2 regions of the Streptomyces sp. NPDC056738 genome follow, and region 2 is predicted to be linked to the other one. Evidence: predicted binding sites of a transcription regulator. Region 2 holds the regulator's gene; the other holds the start of a gene.

Region 1 (15,855 bases), on a different contig from region 2:
CGCCTCCGCCGCGGATCACGGCATCGAGGTCGTGGTCGGCCCCGAACTGCTCACGGGCTCGACCCGGCTGAAGTCCGGCACCGCACAGAAGCTCGTCCTGAACATGCTCTCGACGATCACGATGATCCGGCTCGGCAAGACGTACGGGAACCTGATGGTCGACGTCCGGGCCTCAAACGAGAAGCTGCGGGCCCGCTCCCGGCGCATCGTCGAGCTCGCCACCGGGGCCTCCGACGAGGAGATCGAGCACGCGCTCGCCGCGACGGACGGCGAGGTGAAGAACGCCATCCTGACGATCCTCGGCGGAGTCGACGGTCCCACCGCCGCCCGCCTTCTGGAGCAGTCGGGGGGCCATCTGCGCGCCGCGCTGGCGGCTTCGGCCGGCTGACCAGCACGCTCGGGGGGTGAGCATCCCCGACTCCACCACAGCAGCGGCGATCCTCCCCCTCGTGGGCGGTCCCGCGAACGTCCTCACCGTCACCCACTGCATGACCCGGCTCCGGCTGGGTCTGCGGAACCCCGGCCTGATGGACGAGCAGGGCCTGCGGGCCCTGCCGGCCGTCCTCGGCCTCGTCACGCACGACGGCTCCTGCCAGATCGTCCTGGGCCCCGGCACGGTCGCCCGCGTGACGCCCGCGTTCGAGGCCCTGCTGGCGGACGCCCCGCACGACACGGAACCGGCCGCCGGCGGACCCACGACCACCGCGGACCGGCTCGCGCTGCGCGGCGCCGAACTGAAGGCCGCCCGCTCCCGGCGCAACGCCACCCCGCTCAAGCTGTTCCTGCGGCGGATCGCGGACGTCTTCGTGCCGCTGATCCCGGCCCTGATCGGCTGCGGGGTGATCGCCGGCCTCAACGGCCTGCTGATCAACCTCGGCGTGCTGAGGGGCCTCACCCCCGCGCTGACCGCCATCGCCTCCGGATTCATGGCGCTGATCGCCGTCTTCGTGGGCCACAACACGGCCAAGGTGTTCGGCGGCACCCCCGTCCTCGGCGGCGCGGTGGCCGCGATCGTCGTGTACGCGGGGGTCGCCAAGGTCACCGTCCTCGGGGTGACGCTCGCCCCCGGCCAGGGCGGCGTCCTGGGCGCCCTGGCCGCGGCCCTGCTCGGGACGTACGTGGAGAAGTGGTGCCGCCGCTGGGTCCCGCCCACCCTGGACGTCCTGATCACCCCCACCCTCACCGTGCTGCTGACCGGACTGGTGACGCTGTACGCGCTGATGTACGCGGCCGGTGAGCTCTCCGCCGCAATCGGCACCGCCGCCGCCTGGCTGCTCTCCACCACCGGCGCCTTCGCCGGGCTCGTCCTCGGCGCCCTGTTCCTCCCCCTGGTGATGCTCGGCCTGCACCAGGCCCTCATCCCCATCCACACCACGCTCATCGAGCAGCAGGGCTACACCGTCCTGCTGCCCGTGCTCGCCATGGCCGGCGCGGGCCAGGTCGGCGCGGCCCTCGCGGTGTATGTCCGGCTGCGCCACGACACCTCGCTCCGCACGACCATCAGATCGGCGCTCCCGGCCGGTCTCCTCGGCGTCGGCGAACCCTTGATCTACGGGGTGTCCCTGCCGCTCGGCCGGCCCTTCGTCACGGCCTGCGCGGGCGGGGCGGCGGGCGGCGCGTTCATCGGCTTCTTCTCGATGCTGGGCGATCATGTCGGCTCGACCGCCATCGGCCCCTCCGGGCTGGCCCTGTTCCCGCTGCTGTCCGGCAACCGGGGCCTCGCCGTCACCGCGGCGATCTACGCGGGCGGCCTGCTGACGGGGTACGCCGTCGGCTTCGCGGCCACGTACTTCCTCGGCCTCGGCGGCATCCGCGGCACCGGTCCCGACGGGGGGCTCGACAGCGGCCGCGACGGCCGGTCACCGGCCCGGCGGGCGGAACAGGCCGCCGTGTAGCCGCGCTGTCGGTGGCGCGTGCGACGCTGGGGGCATGAACCACGCACAGCTGACCGCCCTGGGCCGTGCTCTGCGGCTGCTCGGGGAGCACGGCGACGCCCTGAACGCCGACACCCCCGACGCCAAGCTGCACGAGGTCAAGGCGGACCTGAAGCGGGCCCTGGACCTGCTCGACGAGACGGTGACGACGGCCAAGCCGACCACCCGCTGCTCCGAGCACCCGAACGGCCCGGTGGACGAGAGCGCCCCGGACCGCTGTCTGCTGTGCGAGACCCGCCGCCGCACCGCCCGCCGCACCGAGGTCAACGACGCGTACACGCACGGCCGGGCGCCCGCCCCGGACGAGCTGCCCGACCGCACGATGTCCCGCTACGGGGTGCGCGGCGACCGCCCCCAGCCCCAGCAGCGCTGGCTCCCGGAGGTCTGGAACGGCCAGACGTGGCTCCTGTGCGGCACCCCCCGCCGCGACCGCCAGGAGGCCGAGCGCTTCCTCGCCGCCGAACGCCGGGCCCCCCGCCCCGGCATGGCCTATCGCCTCGTCCACGAGTTCACCGACTACGAGGTGCTGCGTATCTGGGGCACCCCGGTCAAGGTCGACATCGAGCCCATGGGGAATCTCTAGGCAGGCCGGGGCCCGAAAGCGGGCCCCCTCCCCGGGTCAGGGCAGCCGCCCCTCCGCGTTGAGCCGCCGCACCCGGGCCCGCAGCACCTCGCCCGGCGGAGCCTCCCCGAGAGCCTCGGGCGGACAGTCCCACTCGATCCCCCCGCCTGGCGGCCGCAGTTGTACGAGACCGCCCTCGCGCCCCATCACCTGGCCGAGCCGTCCGTCCCGCACGTCGATCGCGTACTCCTCGCCGGACGTCATCTCCATACCCACCGATCCCTCCACGCTGAGTGTTCCCTTTCACCACCCAGCGTGACCGGCATGCCCGTAACCTGGCCAGAGTCGGCGCTCCAACAACCCCACCTGTTGGACGGGAAGTCGCCATGCCCCACCCCAAGGACCTCGACCCCTCCTCCTCCCCGCGCGCCATGATCGGCGCGGAGTTGCGGCACGCCCGCGAGAACGCCGGCCTCAGCCAGTCCGAACTGGGCGAACCGCTCTTCGTCAGCGGTTCCTTCATCGGCCAACTGGAGTCGGGCACCCGCCGCCTCCAGCTCGAATACGCCGTCCGGATAGACGAGATCCTGGGAACCAGGGGCTTCTTCGAGCGCAATTGCAGGGCGCTGGCGAGGTCGAAGTACCCGGATCACTTCGTGGAAGCCGCGGAGGCGGAGGCCATGGCGACGGCGATCAGGGAGTATGCGCCGGCGCTCGTCCCCGGCCTGCTGCAGACGCGGGGGTATGCCCAGGCGATGTTCCGACGAGGTCGCCCGACGGCAACAGCGCAGGCCATCGATGAGTTGGTCGCTGCCCGGCTGGACCGTGCACGCCTGCTCGACGATCCAACAACGCCGTTGTTGTGGGCGATCCTTGACGAAGCTGTACTGCGCCGACGGGTCGGGGCGTGGCCGGTCATGGCCGAGGCCTTACGCCACATTGCTACCCTGGCCGAACAGCGCAGGATCATCGTGCAAGTGCTGCCCTTCTCAGCAGGAGCCCACATGGCCATGGAGGGCTCCCTCAAGCTGATGACCTTCGACGGCGCTGCGCCTCTCGCCTACCTGCAGGGTCTGGGGACAGGCCGACTGGAGGACGACCCGGCCACGGTCGCCCACCACGACCTGACCTTCCACCTCCTTGCGGCCAGCGCACTCTCACCGCACGAATCACTGGCTCTGGTCCACTCGGTGGCAGAGGATTACGCGCATGAGCGACAGCCCTGAGTACGCCCTGAACAAGGCCACTTGGCACAAGTCCAGCTACAGCGGAGCAAGCGGCGGCGACTGCCTGGAAGTCACCTTCGGCGAACACCTCGTCCCCGTACGGGACTCCAAGAACCCCGGCCCGGTGATCGCCTTCGGCGCCCGAGCCTGGGGTGCCTTCGTCGCGCACCTCTGAAAAAAGGGACGGCACCCGCGTACAGCGGGCGCCGTCCCTCCCCCGTTCCCCCCGTTTCCGGGAAGCTGTCAGCTCAGCGAGCCCAGCGCCGCCGCGTCGTACGGCGCGAGCTCGTCGAAGCGGCCGGCCAGGACCTTCGCCGCCCACTCCGGGTCCTGGAGCAGCGCGCGGCCGATGGCGACGAGGTCGAACTCGTCGCGCTCCATGCGGTCGAGGAGGTCGTCGATGCCCTTGACCGGCGATCCCTCGCCCACGAAGGCCTTGATGAAGTCGCCGTCCAGGCCCACCGAGCCGACGGTGATGGTGGGCTTGCCCGTCAGCTTCTTCGTCCAGCCGGCGAGGTTGAGGTCGGAACCGTCGAACTCGGGCACCCAGTAGCGGCGGGTGGAGGCGTGGAAGGAGTCCACTCCGGCCGCGGCGAGCGGGGCGAGGATCGCCTCCAGCTCCTCCGGGGTCTCCGCGAGGCGGGCGTCGTACGCCTGCTGCTTCCACTGCGAGTAGCGGAAGATGACGGGGAACTCGGGCGAGACGGCCGCGCGCACCGCGGCGACGATCTCCGCCGAGAACTTCGTACGGGCCACCGGGTCGCCGCCGTACGCGTCCTCGCGGCGGTTGGTGCCCGCCCAGTGGAACTGGTCGAGCAGGTAGCCGTGGGCGCCGTGCAGTTCGACCCCGTCGAAGCCGATGCGCTCGGCGTCGGCGGCGGCCTTGGCGAACGCCTCGATGACGTCGTCCAGGTCCTGCTGGGTCATGCTCTTGCCGGTGACCTGCGCGCCCTCCTTGTAGAGGCCGGAGGGGCCGACGGGCGGGGCGTCCACGAAGGGCGGCTCGCCGGCCTTGCGGACCATGCCGATGTGCCAGAGCTGCGGGACGATCGTGCCGCCCGCCGCGTGCACGGCGTCGGCGACCTTCGTCCATCCGGCGAGCTGGTCCTCGCCGTGGAAGCGCGGCACCGCGTCGCTCTGTCCGGCCGACTCGTGGCCGACGTAGGTGCCCTCGGTGACGATCAGGCCGACGCCCGCGGCGGCACGGCGGGAGTAGTAGCCGACCACGTCCTCTCCCGGTACGCCGCCCGGCGAGAACATCCGGGTCATCGGGGCCATGGCGATCCGGTTCGGAACGCTCAGGCCGTTGATGGAGACGGGACGGGACAGGATCTCGGCTGCGCGGGACGCGGCGTCAGCGGTCACGTGGGGGCTCCTCGGAGAGGTGGTCGGTATGACGTCGAGCGGTCTGCGAAACAGGAGATTCCGTGCGGTATGTGCACATGCATCAACTGCTCTTCAGCGTCAACCTCCGCACCGGGCGAGGCATTCCGCCGCCCCGGGACTCGTCCCTGTGATCCGGGCCACGTACCGGGGCGGCCCGCCCGAGGAGACGTCCGGCGGCGGGCCGGGAAACGCCCGAGGGCGGCACCCTCCCTTGCGGGAAGGTGCCGCCCTCGGAACGTCAGGACGGTTGATCGACCGGGGTCGATCAGAAGTCCATGTCACCGCCCGGCATGCCGCCGCCGGCCGGGGCCGCGGCCTTCTCCGGCTTGTCGGCGATGACGGCCTCGGTGGTCAGGAACAGCGCGGCGATGGAGGCGGCGTTCTGCAGAGCGGAACGCGTCACCTTCGCCGGGTCGATGATGCCTTCGGCGATCATGTCGACGTACTCACCGGTCGCGGCGTTCAGGCCGTGGCCGACGGGAAGGTTGCGCACCTTCTCGACGATGACGCCACCCTCGAGACCACCGTTGACGGCGATCTGCTTGAGCGGGGCCTCCAGGGCCAGACGCACGGCGTTGGCGCCGGTCGCCTCGTCACCCGAGAGCTCGAGCTTCTCGAAGACCGAGGAAGCCTGGAGCAGGGCCACGCCACCACCGGCGACGATGCCCTCCTCGACGGCCGCCTTCGCGTTGCGAACGGCGTCCTCGATGCGGTGCTTGCGCTCCTTGAGCTCGACCTCGGTGGCGGCACCGGCCTTGATGACGGCCACGCCGCCGGCCAGCTTCGCCAGACGCTCCTGGAGCTTCTCGCGGTCGTAGTCCGAGTCCGAGTTCTCGATCTCGGCACGGATCTGGTTCACACGGCCGGCGACCTGGTCGGCGGAGCCGGAGCCGTCGACGATCGTGGTCTCGTCCTTGGTGATGACGACCTTGCGGGCGCGGCCCAGCAGGTCCAGACCCGCGTTCTCCAGCTTGAGGCCGACCTCCTCGGAGATGACCTCGCCGCCCGTGAGGATGGCGATGTCGCCGAGCATGGCCTTGCGGCGGTCACCGAAGCCCGGGGCCTTGACGGCGACGGACTTGAAGGTGCCACGGATCTTGTTCACGACCAGGGTCGACAGGGCCTCGCCCTCGACGTCCTCGGCGATGATCAGCAGCGGCTTGCCCGACTGCATGACCTTCTCCAGGAGCGGGAGCAGGTCCTTCACGTTCGCGATCTTGGAGTTCGCGATCAGGATGTACGGGTCGTCGAGGACGGCCTCCATACGCTCCATGTCGGTGGCGAAGTACGCCGAGATGTAGCCCTTGTCGAAGCGCATACCCTCGGTGAGCTCCAGCTCCAGACCGAAGGTCTGGGACTCCTCGACGGTGATGACGCCTTCCTTGCCGACCTTGTCCATCGCCTCGGCGATGAGCTCGCCGATCTGGGTGTCGGCGGCGGAGATGGAGGCCGTGGAAGCGATCTGCTCCTTGGTCTCGACATCCTTGGCCTGCTCGAGCAGGGCACCGGAGACGGCCTCGACGGCCTTCTCGATACCGCGCTTGAGGGCCATCGGGTTGGCGCCGGCGGCGACGTTGCGCAGGCCCTCGCGGACGAGCGCCTGGGCGAGGACGGTCGCGGTGGTCGTACCGTCACCGGCGACGTCGTCCGTCTTCTTGGCGACTTCCTTGACCAGCTCGGCGCCGATCTTCTCGTACGGGTCCTCGAGCTCGATCTCCTTGGCGATGGAAACACCATCGTTGGTGATCGTGGGCGCGCCCCACTTCTTCTCGAGGACGACGTTACGGCCCTTGGGGCCGAGGGTGACCTTGACGGCGTCGGCGAGCTGGTTCATCCCGCGCTCGAGACCGCGCCGTGCCTCCTCGTCGAACGCGATGATCTTGGCCATGTGAAGTGGTCCTCCCGGACGGGGTGGATTGCTCCGGATCGCGCCCGCGCCCGCGACGGACGGCCCCCGAGCCCTGTGGTTCCTTGCCCCACAGGCCCGCGAGCCTCGCCGGCCCGATCCAAGTTCTGTCACTCTCACTCGGAGAGTGCTAACGCCAATGATTAGCACTCGACCCCGTCGAGTGCAAGGTGCGCTCGCGAAGCGAGCTCGTCGAGGGGTGGCGGTCGGGCGACGGGCGGGAGCAAGGTGCGCTCGCGAAGCGAGCCCCCTGGAAGCCCCCTGGACACGCACGAGGGGCCCGCATCCCTGGTGGGATGCGGGCCCCTCGTGCGTGAGTTGAGTCGGTGGTCGTTCGCGCCCGATCAGACGGCGAGTTTGACCATGTCCGCCTGCGGACCCTTCTGGCCCTGCGAGATCTCGAACTCCACTCGCTGACCCTCTTCAAGGGTGCGGTAGCCGTCCATCTGAATCGCGCTGTAGTGCACGAAGACGTCCGCACCACCGTCGACCGCGATGAAGCCGTACCCCTTCTCCGCGTTGAACCACTTGACGGTGCCCTGAGCCATGCCTAACTCCCCTATTACTGGCCCTTGCACAGATCCACACTTCGCGGATCCGGGTCAGACCTCACCCCCCAACGGTTGGGGGTGTGCGCCGGAACGCGTCGACCGCGGCTGAATGTATCTGTCCAACTGCCCTCTGCAACAGGTCAATCGGACGAGAATTCTGGGCATGGCCGATCAATGATATGTGGAGAATGCGCAAGGATTCAGGGCAAGTCGGGCCCCGCAAATGCCATAAAATGCCCAAAAAGGTGAGTCACTTTGGCTACTTCTTGTCGCCCGAAGAACGGTCACTCATATGCGTCCGGCATGAAACCAACATCCAAATCGGAGCGACTTCCCCAACTCTAGCGCGTTCAACCCAACAGAATTGCCCCCTCCGTTTGTCTCACGGAGGGGGCAATTATGTGAACGCGCTGTGTTCGGCATTACCGAGGGTAACGATCAGCCTCCGGCGACGGCCGGAATGATCGAAACGCCGACACCGTCCGGAGTCGCCGTCTCCAGTCCCTGCTCGAAGCGCACGTCGTCGTCGTTGACGTACACGTTCACGAAGCGACGCAGCTTGCCCTGGTCGTCCAGGACGCGCGCGGCGATGCCCGTGTGGTTCTTCTCCAGGTCGCTGATGACCTCGGCGAGGGTCGCGCCCTCGGCCGTCACCTCGGCGGCACCACCGGTGTAGGTGCGCAGGATGGTGGGGATGCGGACGTTGACGCTCATGATGCGAGGCCAGCCTCTCGGAAGGAGTCGAGGTTCGGGCGGATGGTCGCGGTCAGCCCGGTGTCGGAGGCCACCGCGTCCAGGGTCTTGAGGCCGTCGCCGGTGTTCAGCACGACCGTGGTGAGGGCCGGGTCGAGGAGACCGTTCTCGATGAGCTTGCGGGTGACACCGACGGTCACACCGCCGGCCGTCTCCGCGAAGATGCCCTCGGTGCGCGCGAGCAGCTTGATCGCGTCGACGATCTGCTCGTCGTTCACGTCCTCCACCGCGCCGCCGGTGCGCCGGGCGATGTCGAGCACGTACGGGCCGTCCGCCGGGTTGCCGATGGCGAGCGACTTGGCGATGGTGTCCGGCTTCTGCGGCCGTACGACGTCGTGACCGGCCTTGTAGGCCACGGACACCGGGGAGCAGCCCTCGGCCTGGGCGCCGAAGATCTTGTACGGCTTGTCCTCGACGAGTCCGAGCTTGATCAGCTCCTGGAGCCCCTTGTCGATCTTCGTGAGCTGGGAGCCGGAGGCGATGGGCACGACGAGCTGGTCGGGGAGCTTCCAGCCGAGCTGCTCGCAGATCTCGTACGCCAGGGTCTTGGAGCCCTCGGCGTAGTAGGGCCGCAGGTTGACGTTGACGAAGCCCCAGCCCTCGCCGGCCGGGTCGCCGATCAGCTCGGAGCAGAAACGGTTCACGTCGTCGTAGTTGCCCTGGATGCCGACGAGCTCGCCGCCGTAGACCGCGGCCATGACGACCTTGCCCTGCTCCAGGTCGTGCGGGATGAACACGCAGGAACGGAAGCCGGCGCGGGCCGCCGCGGCGCCCACCGCCCCGGCGAGGTTGCCGGTGGAGGAGCAGGAGAGGGTGGTGAAGCCGAAGACGCGGGCCGCTTCGATGGCCTGGGCGACGACGCGGTCCTTGAAGGAGTGCGTCGGGTTGCCGGAGTCGTCCTTGACGAAGAGCTTCCCGGCGTCGACGCCGAGCTCGCGGGCCAGGTTGTCGGCCTGGACGAGCTTGGTCCAGCCGGGGTTGATGTTCGGCTTGTCCGCCACGTCCGCGGGGACGGGCAGGAGCGGCGCGTAGCGCCAGATGTTCGCGGGTCCCGCTTCGATGCGCTTGCGGAGCTCTTCGGTGTCGTAGGCCGAGAAGTCGTAGGCGATCTCCAGCGGGCCGAAACACTCCTCGCAGGCGAAGACCGGGCCGAGCAGGACGCGGTGTCCGCACTCGCGGCAGGAAAGCGCCGCGGCCGGGCCGAGGTCTACCGCGTCGGCGGAGTTCGTGGTGCTTGCAACTGTCTGCGCAGCCATGGAGGCGAGGCCCTTTCTCCTCATCTTCCTCACGGCGCACTTCGCCGTGAGACGGATTTGGCACCTTCCCTAGCCGGGAGCCTCGCGACGCGATCGACATCGATCGGTACGAGACCGGCTGGAGGGTTGCCGGGGCTTCATCGGGCCGTATCCCTCTGCCCCTCTGGATGAGCGGTATTTGATTGTTGAACTGTTGAACACGATACGCGCCGACGATCCAGGACATGCGATGGTCATGCGCGTTGTTCAAGACTGTAACCGAAGGCCAGGACAGTTGAGATAGTCGTCCGAACCGCGAGACGACGGCAATCGATCTGCCGCTGGCCGCAGCGGGCACGCCGATGAGAGCGTGTGATCAGACAGTGAGGAGCCGCAGACGGTGCTGAGAGAAGTCGAAAGCTGGCTGAGCACACGCTCCTGGTCCGCGACCGACCGCCCGCTCCACAGGATCATGGCAGCCAAGCGTGTCACCGGATCGACGGTGAGTGTCGTGCTGCCCGCGCTCAACGAGGAGGAGACGGTCGGCGAGATCGTCGCGATCATCCGCCACGATCTGATGCAGCAGGTGCCCCTCGTCGACGAGATCGTCGTCGTCGACTCCGGTTCGAGCGACCGCACCGCCGCGGTCGCCGCCGCCGCGGGCGCGCGCGTCGTGCACCGCGACGACATCCTCCCGCGGATCCCGGCCGTGCCCGGCAAGGGCGAGGTGCTGTGGCGGTCGCTGCTCGTGACGAGCGGGGACATCGTCTGCTTCGTCGACGCGGACCTCAAGGAGTTCTCGTCCGACTTCGTCTCCGGGATCGTGGGCCCGCTGCTCACCGAACCCGGCGTCGACCTGGTCAAGGCCATGTACGACCGCCCGATGGCCGGCGGCGGCGGGCAGGGCGGCCGGGTCACCGAGCTGATGGCCCGCCCGCTCCTGAACATGCACTGGCCGCAGCTCGCGGGCTTCGTCCAGCCGCTCGGCGGCGAGTACGCGGCCCGCCGCTCGCTGCTCGAACAGCTCCCCTTCCCCGTCGGCTACGGCGTCGAGCTGGGCATGCTCGTCGACGCCCTGCACCTGGTGGGCCTGGACGCCCTCGCCCAGGTCGACGTCGGAGTGCGCAAGCACCGCCACCAGGACGGGCAGGCGCTCGGCCGCATGGCCGCCGCGATCTACCGCGCCGCGCAGCTCCGGCTGGCGCGCGGACACCTGATCCGTCCCTCCCTCACCCAGTTCGAGCGCGACCGCGACGGTTTCCGGCCGCGCACGTACTCCGTGGACACGGAGGAAAGGCCGCCGATGAGCGAAATCTCCGAGTACCAGACGCGCAGAGCCGCGTAGTCCGGCGCCGACGGCCGCCGATCGCATACGGCCGAAGGGCGCGTTTGAGCGTTTCGAGACGGGGCTAGGTTTCGAGGCATGGCTTCAACGCACGGTGCCCACAGGATTCTGGTCGCCTCCAACCGCGGCCCGGTCACCTACGAGGTACGGGAGGACGACTCGCTGCACGCCAGACGTGGCGGCGGCGGCCTCGTCTCCGGACTCTCGGCGATCGGGCCGGACGCGGGCGCCCTCTGGGTCTGCTCCGCCCTCGGGGACGGCGACCGGGAGGCCGTGCGGCGCGGAGTCCACGAGGACGGCGTACGGATGCTGGCCATCGACGCCGACACGCACGCCGACGCCTACAACGGCGTCGCCAACTCCGTGCTGTGGTTCGTGCACCACCTGCTCTACCAGACCCCGCTGGAGCCGGTCTTCGACGCGGAGTTCCGGCGCCAGTGGGAGTCGTACCGGGCCTACAACCGCGCCTTCGCCGAGGCGCTGGCCGAGGAGGCGGCCGAGGGCGCGGCCGTGCTGGTCCAGGACTACCACCTGTGCCTGGTGCCCGGGATGCTCCGCGAACTGCGCCCCGACCTGCGTATCGGTCACTTCTCCCACACCCCGTGGGCGCCCGAGGACTACTTCCGGATGCTCCCCGACGACATCCGCGCGGAGCTGATGGCGGGCATGCTCGGCGCGGACCGGGTCGCCTTCCTGACCTGGCGGTGGGCCACCGCGTTCACGCGCTGCGCGGAGGCGACCGAACCCGGCCGCTACCGCGCCGGCTCGCCCTCGGGCGGCACCCCCCGCACGATCGAGCACCTGGACGGCGCCCGGCCGCCGGTGCGCGAGACCCGGGTCGGCGTGCACGGCCTCGGCGCGGACGCCGAGTTCCTTCGCGAGCGTTCGCACCGCGCGGACGTCGGGGAACGGATGGCCGCGCTGCGCGAGGAGATCGGCGCGGACCGCAGGACGATCGTGCGCGTCGACCGGACCGAGCTGTCCAAGAACATCGTGCGGGGGCTGCTGGCGTACCGGCAGCTCCTCGACGACCACCCGGAGTGGCGCGAGCGGGTCGTCCACGTGGCGTTCGCCTACCCGTCGCGGCAGGACCTCGCCGTCTACCGGGACTACACGGCCGAGGTGCAGCGGCTCGCCGACGAGATCAACGCGCACTACGGAACGCCCGGCTGGACCCCGGTGGTGCTGCACGTGAAGGACGACTTCGCGCGCTCGCTCGCCGCCTACCGGCTCGCCGACGTCGCCCTCGTCAACCCCATCAGGGACGGCATGAACCTCGTCGCCAAGGAGATCCCGGTCGTCTCCGACGAGGGCTGTGCGCTGGTCCTGTCCCGGGAGGCCGGGGCGTACGAGGAACTGGGCGAGGACGCGATCTCCGTGAACCCGTACGACATCACCGGGACGGCGCGGGCGCTGTACGAGGCGCTCACCATGCAGCCGGGCGAACGCGCCGAACGCACCAAACGCCTGACCGCCGCGGCCACCGCCCTTCCCCCGGCCCAGTGGTTCCTGGACCAACTCCACGCGCTGGAGAGCTGAGGAGGGGCGGGCGGCGGTCGGGGTTCCTGTCCGCCGGATCCCGGCTGCGGGTCCAGGGTCCAGACGGTTCCAGCCCCGGCCGGCGAAAGTTCAGCCCCTCCGGCGATTGAGGAGCGGGGTCTGGGGCGGAGCCCCAGGTACGGGAAGGGTAGGGGCGGAGGGGGCGAGAACCGGCTTGTGGCCCGCCCGCCCCGCGCGGGGGTCGCCGGCCGCGTCAGTCGAGCGCGGCCGCCAGGGCGGCGAGGATCCGGACGACCCCGGCGGGCCCGTCGACCACCAGGTCGGCGCGTTCGGCCAGCTCGGCGACCTCGGAGCTGCCGCTGCACACCAGCAGCCCGGGAACCCCGTCGGAGCGCAGCTTGTCGACGGCGCCGAACGCAGGCAGGTCCCCCAGATCGTCCCCGGCGTACAGAACGGCCTCGGCACCGACCTCACGGACGTACTCCAGCAGGGCGACCCCCTTGTCCATGCCGGGCGGACGCAGCTCCAGGACCATGCGCCCCGGTTCGACGATCAGCCCGTGCCGCGCGGCGAGCTCGCCCAGCGGCTCCCGCAACGCCTCGAACGCGGCCTGCGGATCGGCGGCCCGGCGCGTGTGCACGGCGACCGCGCGGCCCTTCTCCTCGATCCAGGTGCCCTGCCAGGCACCGATCGCGTCGAGGAACCCCGGCAGTTCGGCCCGGACGGCCGCGACGCCCGGGTGCGGAGCGGGCGCGGTGACCGTGCCGCTGACCGCGTCCCAGCGCTCGGCGCCGTAGTGACCGAGGACGACCAGGTGCTCCAGCCCCGGCACGCCGGCGAAGCCTCCGTGGCGCACGGCGACACCGGCCGGGCGGCCGGTGACGACGGCGACGGAGGCGACCTTGGGGGCGAGGGCGGCGAGCGCCGGGACCGCGTCGGGGTGGGCGCGGGCCCGGTCGGGGTCGGGGACGATGGGGGCGAGTGTTCCGTCGAAGTCGAGTGCGACGACCGTCCGGGCGGGACGCGTGAGGATCGCTTCCAGAGCGTCGCGCCCGGCGGGGGTCACCGGAGTCGGCAAGGAGTCCTTGGATTCGGGGTGGCTGCCCATGGGGCGACCCTATCCGGGCGACGCCGGACGCACCCCCCGCTCCTCGGACGCCGGAGGGGCCGGATCCTGCCCGTGCTCAGCGTTCGTCGCGGCGGGACTCGCGGACACGGCGGAGCCTGTTCACCGTGACAGGGTCGTGCGCGAGGGCTCGCGGATCGTTCAGCAGCGCGTTCAGGAGCTGGTAGTAGCGGACCGGGGCCAGGCCCAGTTGTTCGCGTATGGCGCGCTCCTTGGCGCCGGGGCCGGGGAAGCCGCGGCGCTCCAGGGCGAGGATGCTCCGTTCGCGCGCGGGCAGCTCTTCCATGGACAGCACGGTAGTCCCCGGCACCGACAGACGACGGGCCCGGGCCCGCCAGGGGACCGGCAGGGCCCCGCTCATGTCTCGGAATGCGGATACAAGGTCTCCATCCCGTGAGTGGACTAGACCTTTCCAGGGGTAAAGCGCGACACTGTCCCCCGTGAGACACGTCATCGCCCTCGATGTGGGCGGCACCGGGATGAAGGCCGCCCTCGTCGGGGTGGACGCCGAGCCCTCCCCGGACCGCCCCGACGCGCCGCGGCCGCAGGCCTCCGGGCACCCCGCGCTGCTGCACCAGGCCCGCCGGGCGACCGGCCGTGAGCGCGGGCCCGACGCCGTCGTAGAGGACATCCTCGACTTCGCCGCCGAACTGCGCGCCTACGGCGAGGAGAACTTCGGCGAGAGCGCGCTGGCCGCCGGCGTCGCCGTCCCCGGCATCGTGGACGCGCGGAATGGCATCGCGGTCTACGCCGCCAACCTCGGCTGGCGCGACGTCCCGCTGCGCCGACTGCTCGCCGAACGGCTCGGCGGAGTACCCGTCGCGCTCGGGCACGACGTGCGCACCGGCGGCCTCGCGGAGGGCCGGATCGGCGCCGGACGGGGAGCGGACCGCTTCCTGTTCGTCCCGCTGGGCACCGGCATCGCGGGCGCCATCGGCATCAACGGCGGCGTCGAGGAAGGCGCGCACGGCTTCGCGGGCGAGATCGGCCACATCGTCGTACGGCCCGGCGGGGCCCCGTGCCCGTGCGGGCAGCGCGGCTGTCTGGAGCGGTTCGCCTCCGCGGCGGCCGTCAGCCAGGCCTGGGCCGAGGCGTCGGGCGACCCCACCGCGGACGCGGCGGACTGCGCCAAGGCCGTCGAGTCGGGCGACCCGAGGGCGCTGGCCGTGTGGCAGGAGGCCGTCGACGCGCTCGCCGACGGCCTGGTCACCGCGCTCACCCTCCTGGACCCGCGCACCCTGATCATCGGTGGCGGGCTCGCGGAGGCGGGGGAAACCTTGTTCACACCCCTGCGGGCCGCGGTCGAACGCCGTGTCACCTTCCAGAAACTGCCGTCCATCGTCCCCGCCGCCCTCGGGGACACCGCCGGATGCCTCGGTGCCGGGCTCCTCGCCCGGGACCTCCTGAACACCACTTCTACGACTCCCCGGAGGTAACCACCCGATGGCTCCTAGCAAGGTTCTCGCCGGCGCCCGGGTGGTGCTGCCCACCGGGATCGTGCACGACGGCCGCGTGATCGTCGACGGTTCGCGGATCGCCGCCGCGGGTGCCTCCGAGACGCGGCCCGGCGGAGTCCACGCGGCAGCGCCCGCGGACGCGACCGTGACCGACCTGTCCGGCCACTGGGTGGTCCCCGGCTTCGTCGACCTCCACAACCACGGCGGCGGCGGCGCGTCCTTCACCTCGGGAACGGCCGAGGACGTCCTGCGGGGCATCCACACCCACCGGCTGCACGGCACCACGACCGTCGTCGCCTCGACCGTCACCGGCGACATGCACGGCCTCGCCGAACGCGCCGGGATGCTCTCCGAACTGGCCGAGCAGGGCGACATCGCCGGCATCCACTTCGAGGGCCCGTTCATCTCGCCGTGCCGCAAGGGCGCGCACTCCGAGGAACTGCTGCGCGACCCGGACCCGGCGGAGGTCCGCAAGCTGATCGACGCGGCGCGCGGCCGGGCCAGCATGGTCACGCTCGCCCCCGAACTGCCGGGCGGCCTCGACTCCGTACGGCTGCTCGCCGAGCACGGGGTGATCGCCGCGATCGGGCACACCGACGCGTCGTACGAGCAGACGAAGGCGGCCATCGACGCCGGCGCGACCGTGGCGACCCACCTGTTCAACGCGATGCCGGCGCTCGGGCACCGCGCGCCGGGCCCCATCGCCGCCCTCCTGGAGGACGAGCGGATCACCGTCGAGCTGATCAACGACGGCACGCATCTGCACCCCGCCTCGCTGGAGCTGGCGTTCCATCACGCGGGTCCCGGCCGGGTCGCGTTCATCACCGACGCGATGGACGCCGCCGGCTTCGGCGACGGCCGCTACATGCTCGGC
Region 2 (15,855 bases):
TGTTCTCGCTCGGCGAGGGCGACTTCCCCGGTGTGTAGGCCTTGGCCGCGTTGCCGAGGCTAGCGGTGCAGGTGAGCCACCTCACGTCCACGTGCCGGTGCTTCAGCTCGCTGGTGGCCGTCTGGTCGGTGGTGTAGGCGACGGTCGCGGTGCTGAGTCCGTCCACGGGCTGGCACCCGGTCACGGCGAACACTCCGGCCGCTCCCAGCCCGACGGCCGTCACGACCCGCCCGCGCCTCGTCCGGTGTCCGGAATACCTCGAAGCCCCCATGGACGGCAGCGTGCCACCGCGTGGCGGCGCGCGGTAGACCGCATGCGGCCATCGGGGGCACAACCACCCGAAGGTGTTGCCCGGCGGGCCGGGGAGGCCGTAGGGTTCCCGCTTCCCACGCCCCCGGGCGCGCTGCTGACCGGCCGTCAGCCGAGCATCAGCAGCCACTCCTGGAGCTCCACGAGGTTGCCCTCGGGGTCCTTGAGGTGGGCGACGCGCATGCGGTCCGTCATGGGCGCGGGGCCGTGCAGGAGGGTCGCGCCGCGCGAGACGACCTGCTCGCAGTAGGTGTCGAGGTCGTCGACCCGCAGCACCACCAGGGACCGGTGTCCGGTCACCGCGTCGCCGAGTTCACCCAGTATCCCGGCCATCATGGACCGGTCCTGGAGGGCGATGCCCGCGGACCCGGTGACCGGACTGAACTTCTCGTACGGTCCCTCGGCCGCGCCCGACTGGGGCTTGAGGCCGAGGACTTCGGAGTAGAAGCGGTAGCAGCCGGCGAAGTCGGAGACGAGCAGTCGTACCTGGGCGAGTTCCATGGGCTCCCGATTCGATGCGCGGAGGTGAGGGTCGTACCGGCGGCGGGTGGGTCAGGACCAGCGTCCGCTGCGGGCCAGCAGCAGCGCGGTCGCCACGGTCCCGGCCGTCGAGGTGCGCAGCACCGTGCGCCCCAGGTGGAAGGTCTTCGCGCCAGCCTCGGTGAACAGGGCGACCTCGTCCGCGGAGATCCCGCCCTCGGGGCCGACCACCAGGACGATCTCACCGGAGGCGGGCAGCGCGGCGGTCGCGAAGGGCTCGGTGCCCAGGGCGGTGTCCTCGTGGAGCACGGCGGCGAGATCGGCTTTGGCGAGAAGTGCGGCAACCTGTCGGGTCGTCATCGCGTCCGCGACCTCCGGGAAGCGTGCCCGGCGGGACTGCTTGCCGGCCTCCCGTGCGGTGGCACGCCACTTGCCGAGCGCCTTGAGGCCCCGCTCGCCCTTCCACTGCGTGATGCAGCGGGAGGCGGCCCAGGGGACGATCGCGTCGACGCCGGTCTCGGTCATGGTCTCGACGGCCAGCTCGCCCCGGTCGCCCTTGGGCAGGGCCTGGACGACCGTGATGCGCGGCTCCTCGGGCGCCTCCTCGGTGACCGCGCCCATCCGCACGATCAGCCGGTCCTTGCCCTCGGTGCCCAGCACCACGCACTCCGCCCGGCGCCCGGCCCCGTCGGTGAGTACGACGTCCTCACCGCTGTGGAGCCGTTTCACGGAGACGGCGTGCCGCCCCTCGGGTCCGTCGAGGACATGGCGTCCCTCGCCGTCCGTGTCGAAGTGCTCGACCAGGAACACCGGTGCCGTCATCGGGGCGCACCCTCTTCCGGGATCTCGGCGGCGGCCGACAACGCTGTCTCGGCGGCCGCGATTTCTGCGTTCAGTACCTCCACGAGCTGCCCGGCGGGCAGGTCGCGGGCCATGCGGTGGCCCTGCCCCGCCCACAGGGCCATGCCCTGCGCGTCGCCCGCCTTGGCCGCCGCCTTGCGCAGCGGCAGGGTGAGGTGGTGGACCTCGGGGTAGGCGGCGGGGGCGTACGGGCCGTGCTCGCGCATGAAGCGGTTGGCCAGGGCCCGCGCCGGGCGCCCGGAGAAGGCGCGCGTGAGCTCCGTCCGTACGTAGAGGGGGTCGGTCAGCGCCTGCTTGTGCACGGCGCTCGCGCCGGACTCGGGGGTGGCGAGGAAGGCGGTGCCGAGCTGGGCGGCGTCCGCGCCCGCGGCGAGGACGCCGGCGATCTGGCTGCCGCGCATGAGGCCGCCGGCCGCGACGACCGGGATCGCCACCCTCTCGCGGACCTGTGCGACCAGCGTGAGCAGGCCGACGCCGGTGCCGTCCGTCTCCGGATTGTCGCGGTGGGTGCCCTGGTGTCCGCCGGCCTCGATGCCCTGCACGACGACCGCGTCGGCGCCGGCCCGCTCCACGGCGAGGGCTTCCTCGGCCGTGGTGGCGGTGACCAGGGTGAGGGTGCCCGCGCGCCGCAGCGACTGGAGCACCTCCGGCTTCGGGACGCCGAAGTGGAAGGAGACCGCCGCCACCGGCTTGTCCAGGAGGACGGCGAGTTTGGCGTCGTAGCCGTCGTCGCGGCCGCTGTCCGGGTCCCCGAGCTCGGTCTCGTACCAGGCGGCCTCGCCCGCGAGCTGGTGCGCGTACACCTCGACCGCGGCGGCGTCCGCGTGCTCGGGCTGCGGGAGGAACAGGTTGACGCCGAAGGGACGGCCGGTCAGCCCGCGCAGTTGCTTGATCTCCTGGTACATGCCGTCGGCGGTCTTGTACCCCGCCGCGAGGAAGCCGAGCCCGCCGGCCTCGGACACGGCGGCCGCGAGCTGCGGGACGGAGACTCCGCCCGCCATGGGGGCCTGCACGATCGGGTGAGGGAAGAGATCGGTCAGCGCGGAGGACATGACGGCATGTTGTCACGTCCCTCGGACAAGTCCGAATCCGGTCGGTCAGCCGGATACGGCCTCCGACGTGGAGGGCACGGGGCGCTCCTGGCCCCGTGCCCCGCCTGGATCAGCGGCCGTTGAAGGCGTCCTTCAGCCGGGAGAAGAGCCCCTGCTGACCGGGCTGGAACTGACCGGTGGGCCGTTCCTCGCCGCGCATCTGCGCCAGCTCGCGCAGCACCCGCTCCTGCTCCGGGTCGAGCTTGGTCGGCGTCATGACCTCGACGTGCACGACGAGGTCGCCTCGGCCGCCGCCGCGCAGGTGGGTGACGCCCCGGCCGTGCAGCGGGATCGACTGACCGGACTGCGTGCCCGGACGGATGTCGACCTCCTCCATGCCGTCGAGCGTCTCCAGCGGCACCTTGGTGCCGAGGGCCGCCGCGGTCATCGGGATGGTGACCGTGCAGTGCAGGTCGTCGCCGCGCCGCTGGAAGGTCGAGTGCGGCAGTTCGTGGATCTCGACGTACAGGTCGCCGGCGGGGCCGCCGCCGGGGCCGACCTCGCCCTCGCCCGCGAGCTGGATGCGGGTGCCGTTGTCCACACCGGCCGGGATCTTGACCGTGAGGGTGCGGCGGGAGCGGACCCGGCCGTCGCCCGCGCACTCGTGGCACGGGGTCGGGACGACGGTGCCGAAGCCCTGGCACTGCGGACACGGCCGCGAGGTCATGACCTGACCCAGGAAGGACCGCGTCACCTGGGACACCTCGCCGCGGCCGCGGCACATGTCACAGGTCTGCGCCGCGGTGCCGGGGGCCGCGCCCTCGCCGTTGCAGGTGCCGCAGACGACGGCCGTGTCGACCTGGATGTCCTTCGTGGTGCCGAAGGCCGCCTCGTCGAGCTCGATCTCCAGACGGATCATGGCGTCCTGGCCCCGGCGGGTGCGCGAGCGCGGTCCGCGCTGCGACGCCGTGCCGAAGAACGCGTCCATGATGTCCGAGAAGTTCCCGAAGCCGCCCTGGCCGAAGCCGCCGGCGCCACCGCCGCCCTGCTGGGACAGCGGGTCGCCGCCGAGGTCGTAGACCTGCTTCTTCTGCGGGTCCGACAACACCTCGTAGGCGGCGTTGATCTCCTTGAAGCGCTCCTGCGTCTTCGGATCGGGATTGACGTCCGGGTGCAGCTCGCGAGCGAGCCTCCGGAACGCCTTCTTGATCTCGTCCTGGGACGCGTCGCGGCGCACGCCGAGTACGGCGTAGTAGTCCGTGGCCACTTACGACTCCGCCAGGATCTGTCCGACGTACCGTGCCACCGCTCGTACCGCTCCCATCGTTCCCGGGTAATCCATGCGGGTCGGGCCGACCACGCCGAGTTTGGCTACTGCCTCGCCGCCCGAACCGTAGCCGACGGAGACCACGGACGTGGAGTTGAGTCCCTCATACGCGTTCTCGTGCCCGATTCGCACGGTCATGCTCGAATCCCCGGCCTCTCCAAGCAACTTGAGGAGCACGACCTGCTCCTCGAGGGCTTCGAGCACCGGCCGGATGGTGAGAGGGAAGTCATGTCCGAATCGCGTGAGATTGGCGGTACCGCCGATCATCAGGCGCTCCTCGGTCTCCTCGACCAATGTCTCCAGCAGGGTGGAGAGCACCGTCGAGACCGTACCCCGGTCCTCCGCCTCGAAGGCATCCGGGAGGTCCTGGACGAGCTGCGGGACGTCCGCGAAGGGGCGCCCCGCGACCCGGCTGTTGAGCCGGGCCCGCAGGTCCGCCAGCGACGTCTCACCGAACGGCGCCGGGCAGTTGATCATTCGCTGCTCGACCCGGCCGGTGTCCGTGATCAGCACGAGCATCACCCGCGCGGGGGCCATGGAGAGCAGCTCCACATGGCGCACGGTCGAGCGGGTCAGCGAGGGGTACTGCACGACGGCGACCTGCCGGGTGAGCTGCGCGAGCAGCCGCACGGTCCGGCCGACGACGTCGTCAAGGTCGACGGCTCCGTCCAGGAAGTTCTGGATGGCGCGGCGCTCGGGCGCGGTCATCGGCTTGACGCCGGCGAGCTTGTCGACGAAGAGGCGGTACCCCTTGTCCGTGGGGATGCGCCCGGCACTGGTGTGCGGCTGCGCGATGTACCCCTCGTCCTCCAGGACCGCCATGTCGTTGCGGACGGTCGCCGGCGAGACGCCGAGACGGTGCCGCTCGGTGAGCGCCTTCGAACCGACCGGCTCCTCGGTGCCCACGTAGTCCTGGACGATGGCGCGCAGCACCTCGAGCCTGCGTTCGCTGAGCATCGCGCACCTCCAGAAGTCGACTCGGTGGTCTTCGTGGCCTTCGTGGCATTCGCCTGGCACTCAGCGCACGCGAGTGCCAACGTTCCCCGGCCCAGTGTACGGCGGTCGGGCACGCCCCGGGCAAGGGCGGGCCTGCGATGTCGTGCACGGCACCCGGTCACCGTTAGCGTCGCCGCATGAGGCTGACTTGGGAAGAGCTCGGGTGGGAAAGGGTGGCGCCCCGGGTGGGGCGACGGCGGCTTCCGGACTGGGACTGCACGGCCGGGCTCGTCGTCGGCGAGGGGGCGGCACTCATGATCGACGCCGGGTCGAGCCTCGCGGAGGGCGCCGCCCTGCGCGCCGATGCGCGGGTCCTGACCGGCGGACGTGTGACCCATATCGCGCTCACCCACCCGCATTTCGACCATGTTTTCGGCGCGGCCGCGTTCGCCGGCGCGCAGGTCCTCGCCGCGGACGGCTCGTCCGAGGTGTACCGGAACGGCCGCGGGGAGCTGTGCGCGGACGCGGTGCGCAACGGTCTCGACCCGGGGGCGGCGGAGGAGGCGGCGGACACCCTCGTACGGCCCCACCGCCTCGTCGGGAGCACCTGGGACGTGGATCTCGGCGGCGGCGTCGGGGTCCGGCTGGTGCGGACGGGCGAGGGCCACACCGCCCACGACCTGGTGGCCGTCGTGCCGGGCGACCCGGTGGTGGTGTTCTGCGGCGACCTGGTCGAGGAGTCGGGCGAGCCGCAGGCGGGCCCCGACGCCGTGCCGTCGCGCTGGCCCGCGGCGCTCGACCGGCTGCTCGGCCTGGGCGGCGAGGAGGCGCTGTACGTGCCCGGCCACGGGGCGGTCGTGGACGCCGCGTTCGTACGGTCCCAACGGGACGCCCTGGCCGAGCGTTTCGGCGTGTCGCGGTGAGCGCCGCCGGGCTTCTCCTATCGTCATCCGAATGCGCCAGTACTCTCCGGACCTGACCCCGCCGTGGAAGAAGCCCCAGCCCGTGCCCGAGGTCCCGGCGGACCCGGGTCTGGTCGTCGAGGAGCCCGGCACCGGCTTCTGCGGCGCGGTGATCCGCTGCGAGGCGGGCACGGTGACCCTGGAGGACCGCTTCGGCAAGCACCGCGTGTTCCCGCTGGAACCGCGCGGCTTCCTGCTGGAGGGCAAGGTGGTGACGCTGGTCCGCCCGGCGCCCTCCGCGCCGGTGCGCCCCAGCCGTACGGCCTCCGGCTCGGTGGCGGTCCCCGGCGCCCGCGCCCGGGTCGCGCGCGCCGGGCGCATCTACGTCGAGGGCCGGCACGACGCCGAGCTGGTCGAGCGGGTCTGGGGCGACGACCTGCGCGTCGAGGGCGTGGTCGTGGAGTACCTGGAGGGCGTGGACGACCTCCCGGCGGTGGTCGAGGCGTTCTCCCCGGGCCCGGACGCCCGGCTCGGCGTGCTCGTGGACCACCTGGTGCCGGGTTCGAAGGAGTCACGGATCGCGGAGGCGGTCACGAGCGAGCACGCCCTGGTGCTCGGCCACCCGTACATCGACGTGTGGGAGGCCGTGAAGCCGTCCTCCGTCGGCATCGCGTCCTGGCCCCGGGTCCCGCACGGCCAGGACTGGAAGACGGGCGTGTGCCGGGCCCTGGGCTGGCCGGAGAACACCGGCGCGGCCTGGCAGCACATCCTGTCCCGGGTCCGCTCCTACAAGGACCTCGAACCGGCCCTGCTGGGCCGGGTGGAGGAACTGATCGACTTCGTCACGGCCCCGGAGTGAGAGGTCGGCGCGGCCGCCTGCTCAGTCCACCAGATCCCGGACCACGGCGTCCGCGAGGAGGCGGCCGCGCAGGGTGAGGACGGCCCGGCCGGCGTCGTAGGGGCCGGCTTCGAGGAGTCCCTCGGACAGGGCGCGGCGGGAGGCCGCGAGACCGTCGGGGCGGAGCAGGGAGAGCGGGCAGCCCTCGCGCAGCCGCAGTTCCAGGAGGATCCGCTCGACCCGGCGGTCCTCCTCGGAGAGGAGTTCACGGCCGGCCCCCGGGGAGCGGCCCTCGGCCAGCGCCGCCGCGTACGCCCCCGGATGCTTCACGTTCCACCAGCGAACGCCGCCGACGTGGCTGTGCGCGCCGGGACCCGCGCCCCACCAGTCGGCTCCCCGCCAGTAGAGCTCGTTGTGCAGACAGCGGCTGCCCGACGAGCCGGCGGTGGCCCAGTTCGACACCTCGTACCACTCGAAGCCCGCCGCCGACATCACCTCGTCGGCGATGAGATAGCGGTCCGCGTGCACGTCGTCGTCGGTCATGGGGACCTCGCCGCGGCGGATCCGGCGCGCGAGCTGCGTGCCCTCCTCGACGATCAGCGCGTACGCGGAGATGTGGTCGGGTCCCGCGCCGAGGGCCGCCTCGAGCGAGGCCCGCCAGTCGTCGTCCGACTCCCCCGGCGTGCCGTAGATCAGATCCAGGTTCACATGTGCGAAGCCGGCCGCGCGGGCCTCGGCGACACAGGCCTCGGGGCGGCCCGGGGTGTGGGTGCGGTCGAGCACCTTCAGGACGTGCTGCCGGGCGCTCTGCATGCCGAAGGAGATCCGGTTGAAGCCCCCGGCGCGCAGGGTCGCGAGGTACTCCGGGTCGACCGACTCGGGGTTCGCCTCCGTGGTGACCTCGGCGTCGTCCGCGAGGCCGAACTCGTCCCTGATCGCGCCCAGCATCCGTACGAGGTCGTCGGCGGCCAGCAGCGTGGGCGTACCGCCTCCGACGAAGACGGTGCGGACCGGGCGGGGGTCGTCGCCGAGGACCTTGCGGGCGAGCCGGATCTCGTCGGTCAGGGTGTCCGCGTAGTTGTCGCGGGAGGCGAGCACGCCGCCGCTGCCCCGCAGCTCGGTCGCCGTGTAGGTGTTGAAGTCGCAGTAGCCGCAGCGGGTCGCGCAGTACGGAACGTGGAGGTAGAACCCGAGGGGCCGCTCGGCGGCCCCGGCCAGGGCGTGCGCGGGCAGCGCCCCGTCGTCGGGGACGGGCTCACCGTCGGGAAGTGCGGAAGGCATGCGTTCCATTGTCCAGCACGCCCGGGGTGGACGTGCCCGGCCCGGCGGGCCCTGTCACCCGGCCCGCGTCACGGGCGGAGCCCCCTCGCTCGGCCCGCGTCACGGGCGGAGGCCGTCACCCGGCCCGCGTCACGGGCGGAGGCCTGTCACGCGGCCTGCCTCACGGGCGGAGCCCGTCATTCGGCCTGTAACACCAGCAGGGCCATGTCGTCCTCGGGCGGGCGGGGGCCGAAGGCGTGGACCAGCGCGCGGATCCGTTCCGCGATCATCTCGGCGTTCAGACCGGCGCAGCCCGCGAGGGCGTGCGCGAGGCCGTCCTCGTCGTCGAACTGACGGGACCCGTCGCGCCGCTCCGTCACCCCGTCGGTGACGCACAGGAGCGTGTCCCCCGGGTACAGCTCGAAGGACTCCGAGGTGTACTCGGGGTCCTCGAAGACGCCGAGCAGGGTCTGCGGCCGGGCCACCTCCCGTACGCCGCCGTCGGGACCCAGCAGCAGCGGCAGCGGATGCCCCGCCGAGGCCAGGGTGCAGCGCACTCCGCCCTCGAAGGGGACCAGCTCGCCGTAGAGCATCGACAGGAAGCGCGTCTGCGGGCCGAGGTCGGTGCCGAGCCCGGGTCCGCCCGCGGCCACGAGCGCGCGGGCGGCCGCGTCCGCCGCCTCCGTAGCGTCGTCGAGGAGGAGCTGGTTGAGACGGTCGAGGACGTCCGCGACGTCGTAGCCCTCGCGGGCCAGGAGCCGCAGCCAGGGCCGGGCCAGGCCGATCACGACGGCGGCCTCGGGCCCCTTGCCCTGGACGTCGCCGACAGCGAAGCACCAGCGCCCGTCGCCCGCCGGGAACACGTCGTAGAAGTCACCGCTCGGCCCGCCCTTGTCGAGCGGTTCGTAGACGAGGGCGCTGCGCACCCCGGGGATCTCGGCGACCGCGCCCGGCAGCAGCCCGCGCTGCAGGACCCGGCTGATGGTGGCCTGGCGCGCGTACTGACGGGCCGCGCCGATGGCCAGGGCGATCCGGCGGCTGAGGTCCTCGACGAGCCCGGTGACCTCGTCGGGGAAGTCGGGCGGTCCGGCCCGCCCGATGACGAGCGTGCCCAGCGGCCGCCCGCCCGCGATCAGCCGGTACGCGAGTGCCGCCCCGCGGGCGCCCAGCGCCCCACCGGGCCACGGCACCGGGACGGCGCGCGAGCGCACCGCGTCGGGCAGCCGCGGCGGGTCCTTCTCCAGAGCCTGGCGCAGGCCCTCGATCAGGTTCTCGCGGCCGTGCCAGACCCGGGCGAGGCGGGGGCCGAGGGCCAGTCCGAGCCCGCCCGCCCGGTCGGTGGCCTCGTCCTCCAGCCACACGGCGCACCAGTCGGCGAGGCGCGGGACGAGGAGCTGTCCGGCCAGCGCGGCGACCAGGTCCTCGTCGAGCTGTCCCGCGAGCAGGTCGGAGGCCTCGGCGAGGAAGGAGAGGGCGCCCCGGTCGAGCCAGTCGGGGCCCCGCGGGGTGCTCCGGTCCGCCCCGGGGGCGGACACGGCCCGATACGGCTCACCGCCGGCACCCGGTCCGTAGCCCGGGACCAGCCCGTCGCCGCCGGTTCCGTACTCCGGGATCAACCCGTCGGCACCCGGCCCGTACTCCGGGACCAGCACCTCGGCGTACCCGGTGGCCCCGGCCCCGGCCGGCTCCGAACCGGCCGCCGCACCGGTGGGGCCGTCGGCCCCGGCGAACCCGCCCGGTCCGGGGAAGGCCTCGGGGAGCGCACGTGCGAGCCCGCCCGCGAGCCCGTCGGCGTCCGTGAATCCGCCCGGTCCCACGAGCTCACCGGGAAGCCCGTCGGGGAGTCCGTCGGCGTCGGTGAAGGCGCCCGGCCCCGGGAGAGCGCCCACGTCGTCGAAGCGGAGCGGCCGGCGCGGGTCGTCGGCCTCCGTGAAGGCGCCCGCCCCCGGCAGGGCCGCGGCGGCCCCGTCGGTCAGCAGCCTGGACCACACCGTCTTGACGCCCGGACGGTAGGTGATCCCCCAGGCCTCGGAGAGCGCGGAGACGAGGCGCAGACCCCGCCCGTACTCCGGTGTCCCGTAGGGCGGTTCGGCCCTGTCCTCCTCCCGTATGGCGCGCGAGGGATGCCGGTCGGAGACCTCGACGACCAGCGGGCCGGGCGGGCCGTCGGCCGGACACTCGAGACGGCACAGCAGCTCGACGTCGGTGCCCGCGTGCACGACGGCGTTGGTGACGAGCTCGCTGACCACGACGGACGCGTCCTCCGTGAGCCGGTCGTCGATGATCTCGGCGCCGGGCAGGGCCCGTTCGGCCCAGCTCAGGAGCGTGTCACGGAGGAACCGGCGCGCGGCCGCGGGAGCGAGCGGAGTGCCCGGCAACGATGTGCGCGACACGACGTCCCGGCCGGTGGGGTGGTGCGCGAGCGCGTCCGGTGCGCACGCCGTGGACTCCCGTTGCGTCGGAATGGCCCCCACTGTGCGGCTCCCTGGGCAGTTCGGACGAAGACACCTCGGACGATGCGGCCAGGGTGACAGACTGGCGGCGCTCATAAGCGCCGAGTCACCGAAGTGGGCCGTCATGAGTGAGAACAGTGGTATGGATGTGCCCGAAGACGGACAGAATCGAGCATCCGACCCGCGTCCGCCGCTCGCCGCGACGACGGCGCGGAAGGGCGGCTTCGGCGGGGGGCCCGAGGCGGGTCGTGGACCGGCCGCGGGGCATGGACCGGCCGCCGGACCCGCGAGGCACCGAGAAGACCACGGACCGAGTGAGGCACCGCCATCATGAGCGCCGAGACGACGACCGACGAGGGCGCGAGCATCCTCCTCGTCGACGACATGGAGGACAACCTGGTCGCCCTCGAGGCCGTCCTGCGTTCCCTCAACGAGCCGCTGGTACGGGCGCGTTCGGGCGAGGAGGCGGTGGAGGCGCTGACCCGGCAGCGGTTCGCGGTCGTCCTGCTCGACATCCACATGCCGGGCATGGACGGATTCGAGACGGCCGCGAACATCAAGCGGCTCGACCGGACCAAGGACGTGCCCATCATCTTCCTGACGGGCACCGACACCGACGCGGGCTATGCCTTCCGCGGCTACGCGACGGGCGCCGCGGACTACCTGACGAAGCCGTTCGACCCGTGGGTCCTGCGCGCCAAGGTCAGCGTCTTCCTCGACCTGCACCGCAAGAACCGCCAACTGGAGTGCCTGCTCGCCCGGGAGCAGGACCAGTTCGACGAACTCGCCGCCCGCCTGGGGAGGATGGACACGGACTTGGCGGCGGGCGGCGCCCCCGACGTGCCCGCACTCCGTGACCAGATACGGCGGATGGACGAACTGCTGGGCAGGATGCGGCGGAGACGGGACGGATAGGCCGGACAGGCCGGACGCGACGGACAGGCCGGACGCGACGGACGGGAGAGCGCGAGCACCCCGGCTTCCGGCCCGTACGGAACGGACCGGAAGCCGGGGTGCCTGAGTGCCGGGGATGCCGGAGCGCCGAGGGGCGCCGGGGCCGGCTACGCCTCGCGGCTGCCCGCGTACATGTCGTCGATCAGGTGCTTGTACGCCTTCTCGACGACCGGGCGCTTCAGCTTGAGGCTCGGGGTGATCTCGCCGTGCTCGACGTCCAGGTCACGGGGCAGCAGACGGAACTTCTTGATGGTCTGCCAGCGCTGGAGGCCCGCGTTGAGCTCCTTCACGTAGCCCTCGACGAGAGCGACGGTGGCGGGCGCCGCGACGACCTCGGCGTACGACTTGCCCTCCAGGCCGTTGCCCTTGGCCCAGTCGAGGATCGACGGCTCGTCGAGGGCGATGAGCGCGGTGCAGAAGTTCCGGTCGGCGCCGTGCACGAGGATGTTGGAGACGTACGGGCAGACGGCCTTGAACTGGCCCTCGACCTCGGCGGGCGCGATGTACTTGCCGCCCGAGGTCTTGATGAGGTCCTTCTTGCGGTCGGTGATCCGCAGATAGCCGTCCGCGGACAGCTCGCCGATGTCGCCGGTGTGGAACCAGCCGTCGGCCTCCAGGACCTCGGCGGTCTTCTCGGGCAGCCCGTGGTAGCCCTCCATGATGCCGGGGCCGCGCAGCAGGATCTCGCCGTCGTCCGCGATGCGCACCTCGGTGCCGGGCAGCGGCTTGCCGACCGTGCCGGTGCGGTAGGCCTCGCCCGGGTTCACGAAGGAGGCGGCGGAGGACTCGGTGAGTCCGTAGCCCTCCAGGATGTGGATGCCGGCGCCGGCGAAGAAGTAGCCGATCTCCGGCGCGAGCGCGGCGGAGCCGGAGATGCAGGCCCGCAGGTTGCCGCCGAAGGCCTCGCGGATCTTGGCGAAGACGAGCGCGTCGGCGACCTTGTGCTTGGCGCCGAGCGCGAACGGCACCGAGGCCGAACCCGTACGGCGGAAGTTGTCCTGGCTCGCCTTCGCGTACTCGCGGGCGACCTCGGCGGCCCACTGGAAGATCTTGTACTTGGCGCCGCCGCCGGCCCGCGCCTTGGCCGCGACCCCGTTGTAGACCTTCTCGAAGATGCGCGGGACGGCCGCCATGTACGTCGGCTGCACGATCGGCAGGTTCTCGATGATCTTGTCGACGCGGCCGTCGACGGCGGTCACGTGTCCGACCTCGATCTGGCCGGAGGTCAGGACCTTGCCGAAGACGTGCGCGAGCGGCAGCCACAGGTACTGCACGTCGGCCTGGCTGACCAGGCCGGTCGCGGAGATGGCCTTCGCCATGTACGACCAGTTGTCCTGCGGCAGGCGGACGCCCTTGGGGCGGCCCGTGGTGCCGGAGGTGTAGATGAGGGTCGCGAGCTGGTCGGCGGTGATCGCGCCGACGCGCTCCTTGATCAGCTCGGGGTGCTTCTCCAGGTAGGCGGAGCCGCGCGCCTCCAGCTCGGCGAGCGTCAGGACCCAGTCCTCGCTCTCCACGCCCTCCGCGTCGATGACCACGACGTGCGTGAGCTCGGGGAGCTCCGCGCGCTTCTCCCGGGCCTTGGCGAGCTGGGCGGCGTCCTCGGCGATGAGGACCCGGCTCGCGGAGTCGGACAGGATGAAAGCCGACTCCTCGGCGTTGGTCTGCGGATACACGGTCGTGGTGGCCGCGCCCGCGCACAGGATGCCGAGGTCGGCCAGGATCCATTCGACCCGGGTCGAGGAGGCGAGCGCGACGCGCTGCTCCGGCTGGACGCCGAGTTCGATGAGACCGGCCGCGATGGCGTAGACCCGCTCGGCGGACTGCGCCCAGGTCAGCGACTTCCACTCGTCCGGCCCGTCGCCCGGGGCCGGTACCGGGTAGCGGTATGCCTCGGCGTCGGGTGTGGCCGCCACGCGCTCCAGGAAGAGGGCGGCGACGGACGGCGGACGGTTCTCGATCAGGGTCTGTGTGTCGCTCACGACATCCTCCGGGGCCCGCGGCAGTGCGGCTGGCTCAATTGCGGCTGTTGTTTAACTCGCGAGTAACTACCGAGCAGAGATCAGACTAGAGCGCGTCCGGCCGGTGCGTAAGAGGCGGCGGCCGGTCACTTCCCGGCCACTTCCCGCAGGACACACCCCTGAGACAAGCACAGGGCCCGCCGCGCCGGAGCGCGACGGGCCCTGAAATCCCGGGATTCGGCGTGGCTACTTCTTGCCCTTGGCCGAACCGGCGCTGTCGTCGCTGGAGAGCACGGCGATGAAGGCCTCTTGCGGAACTTCCACAGAGCCCACCATCTTCATCCGCTTCTTGCCCTCCTTCTGCTTCTCCAGCAGCTTCCGCTTACGGGAGATGTCACCGCCGTAGCACTTGGCGAGGACGTCCTTGCGGATGGCGCGGATCGTCTCGCGGGCGATGACCCGGGAGCCGATGGCCGCCTGGATGGGCACCTCGAAGGCCTGCCGCGGGATCAGCTCGCGCAGCTTGGCGACCAGCCGGACGCCGTACGCGTACGCGGCGTCCTTGTGGGTGACCGCAGAGAAGGCGTCGACCTTGTCGCCGTGCAGCAGGATGTCGACCTTGACCAGGCTGGAGGCCTGCTCGCCGGTGGGCTCGTAGTCCAGCGAGGCGTAGCCGCGGGTCTTGGACTTGAGCTGGTCGAAGAAGTCGAAGACGATCTCCGCGAGCGGCAGGGTGTAGCGGATCTCGACCCGGTCCTCCGAGAGGTAGTCCATGCCGAGCAGGGTGCCGCGCCGGGTCTGGCACAGCTCCATGATCGCGCCGATGAACTCCGAGGGGGCGAGGATGGTCGCCCGCACGACCGGCTCGTACACCTTGTCGATCTTGCCTTCGGGGAACTCGCTCGGGTTGGTGACCGTGTGCTCGCTGCGGTCCTCCATCTCGACGCGGTAGACCACGTTCGGGGCGGTCGCGATCAGGTCGAGCCCGAACTCGCGCTCCAGCCGCTCACGGATCACGTCGAGGTGCAGCAGCCCGAGGAAGCCGACACGAAAGCCGAAGCCCAGCGCCGCGGAGGTCTCCGGCTCGTACACCAGCGCCGCGTCGTTGAGCTGGAGCTTGTCCAGGGCGTCGCGCAGCTCGGGGTAGTCGGAGCCGTCCAGCGGGTACAGGCCCGAGAAGACCATGGGCCGGGGGTCCTTGTACCCGCCGAGTGCCTCGGTGGCGCCCTTGTGCAGGGTGGTGATCGTGTCACCGACCTTGGACTGGCGGACGTCCTTCACGCCGGTGATGAGGTAGCCCACCTCGCCGACACCGAGCCCGTCGGCCGCCTTCATCTCGGGGGCCGAGACGCCGATCTCCAGCAGCTCGTGCGTGGCGCCGGTGGACATCATCCTGATGCGCTCACGCTTGTTGAGCTGCCCGTCGATGACACGGACGTACGTCACGACACCGCGGTACGAGTCGTACACCGAGTCGAAGATCATCGCGCGCGCGGGGGCGTCCTGGACGCCGACCGGGGCGGGGATCTCGGCGACGACCTTGTCGAGCAGCGCCTCGACGCCCAGGCCCGTCTTCGCGGAGACCTTGAGGACGTCCGCGGGGTCGCAGCCGATGAGGTTGGCGAGCTCCTCGGAGAACTTCTCCGGCTGGGCGGCCGGCAGGTCGATCTTGTTCAGTACGGGGATGATCTTGAGGTCGTTCTCCATCGCCAGGTAGAGGTTGGCGAGGGTCTGCGCCTCGATCCCCTGGGCGGCGTCGACGAGCAGGACCGTGCCCTCACAGGCCGCCAGGGACCGCGACACCTCGTACGTGAAGTCGACGTGCCCGGGGGTGTCGATCATGTTGAGGATGTGGGTGCTGCCCGGATCCTGGGACGGGGCCCAGGGCAGCCGGACCGCCTGGGACTTGATCGTGATGCCGCGCTCGCGCTCGATGTCCATCCGGTCGAGGTACTGAGCACGCATCTGCCGCTGCTCGACCACCCCCGTGAGCTGGAGCATGCGGTCGGCGAGCGTGGACTTGCCGTGGTCGATGTGCGCGATGATGCAGAAATTGCGGATCAGAGCCGGGTCGGTACGGCTCGGCTCGGGCACATTGTTAGGGGTCGCGGGCACGCAGGGTCCTGTCTCTTGAGGCGCCTGTCGCCTCGGGTCGGATCGATACGTAGATTCCATGGTCCCACGCGCGGCGGGCTGCGACCGGTGTGGGCCGCGCGAGAGGGACGGCTGCGCCCGCCCCGAAGGCCCTGACCAGGACATCGGCGACCGCTCCCGGCGCGGGAGCACACGGCCGGTTTGGGCCGGTCGTGCGGGGGCTGGTAGCCTGGGTGGCTGTGTCTCATGCCCTCTCTGCAGGGGACGCACCCAAGAAAATCAAACGGCGGGTGAGACGTGCCGTCTCACGCGCCTGAACCTGTAAAGGCTCATCAGTGGCGAACATCAAGTCCCAGATCAAGCGGATCAAGACCAACGAGAAGGCCCGGCTGCGCAACAAGGCCGTCAAGTCCTCTCTGAAGACCGCGATCCGCAAGGCCCGCGAGGCTGCT

The links. The regulator HrcA, encoded in region 2, represses chaperone genes, less so after heat shock. The targets are predictions, from matches to a motif close to TTNGCACTCNGNNNNNCNGAGTGCNAA.
Region 1: a site for HrcA is predicted at 7,158-7,184, ahead of groL (chaperonin GroEL). Genes of this name have one in related genera too.

What each region holds. Positions count from the first base shown of each region.
Region 1 covers NZ_JBHTZF010000013.1:199,739-215,593, reverse strand. The annotation lists gene murQ (N-acetylmuramic acid 6-phosphate etherase) at 1-388, shown strand, start outside; gene ACFRIC_RS31150 (PTS transporter subunit EIIC) at 405-1,895, shown strand; gene ACFRIC_RS31145 (hypothetical protein) at 1,930-2,517, shown strand; gene ACFRIC_RS31140 (hypothetical protein) at 2,554-2,760, opposite strand; gene ACFRIC_RS31135 (helix-turn-helix domain-containing protein) at 2,883-3,722, shown strand; gene ACFRIC_RS31130 (DUF397 domain-containing protein) at 3,706-3,897, shown strand; gene ACFRIC_RS31125 (NADH:flavin oxidoreductase) at 3,966-5,087, opposite strand; gene groL (chaperonin GroEL) at 5,374-6,996, opposite strand; gene ACFRIC_RS31115 (cold-shock protein) at 7,359-7,562, opposite strand; gene ACFRIC_RS31110 (MoaD/ThiS family protein) at 8,004-8,279, opposite strand; gene thrC (threonine synthase) at 8,276-9,574, opposite strand; SAM riboswitch class I at 9,592-9,748, opposite strand; gene ACFRIC_RS31100 (glucosyl-3-phosphoglycerate synthase) at 9,954-10,898, shown strand; gene ACFRIC_RS31095 (trehalose-6-phosphate synthase) at 10,977-12,437, shown strand; gene otsB (trehalose-phosphatase) at 12,652-13,506, opposite strand; gene ACFRIC_RS31085 (DUF3263 domain-containing protein) at 13,583-13,810, opposite strand; gene ACFRIC_RS31080 (ROK family protein) at 13,965-14,960, shown strand; gene nagA (N-acetylglucosamine-6-phosphate deacetylase) at 14,968-15,855, shown strand, end outside.
Region 2 covers NZ_JBHTZF010000003.1:622,720-638,574, forward strand. The annotation lists gene ACFRIC_RS10355 (hypothetical protein) at 1-271, opposite strand, end outside; gene ACFRIC_RS10360 (VOC family protein) at 418-810, opposite strand; gene ACFRIC_RS10365 (16S rRNA (uracil(1498)-N(3))-methyltransferase) at 862-1,611, opposite strand; gene ACFRIC_RS10370 (nitronate monooxygenase) at 1,608-2,702, opposite strand; gene dnaJ (molecular chaperone DnaJ) at 2,812-3,948, opposite strand; gene hrcA (heat-inducible transcriptional repressor HrcA) at 3,949-4,965, opposite strand; gene ACFRIC_RS10385 (MBL fold metallo-hydrolase) at 5,142-5,867, shown strand; gene ACFRIC_RS10390 (DUF3097 domain-containing protein) at 5,899-6,705, shown strand; gene hemW (radical SAM family heme chaperone HemW) at 6,727-7,965, opposite strand; gene ACFRIC_RS10400 (SpoIIE family protein phosphatase) at 8,142-10,418, opposite strand; gene ACFRIC_RS10405 (two-component system response regulator) at 10,728-11,312, shown strand; gene ACFRIC_RS10410 (AMP-dependent synthetase/ligase) at 11,459-13,330, opposite strand; gene lepA (translation elongation factor 4) at 13,556-15,424, opposite strand; gene rpsT (30S ribosomal protein S20) at 15,739-15,855, shown strand, end outside.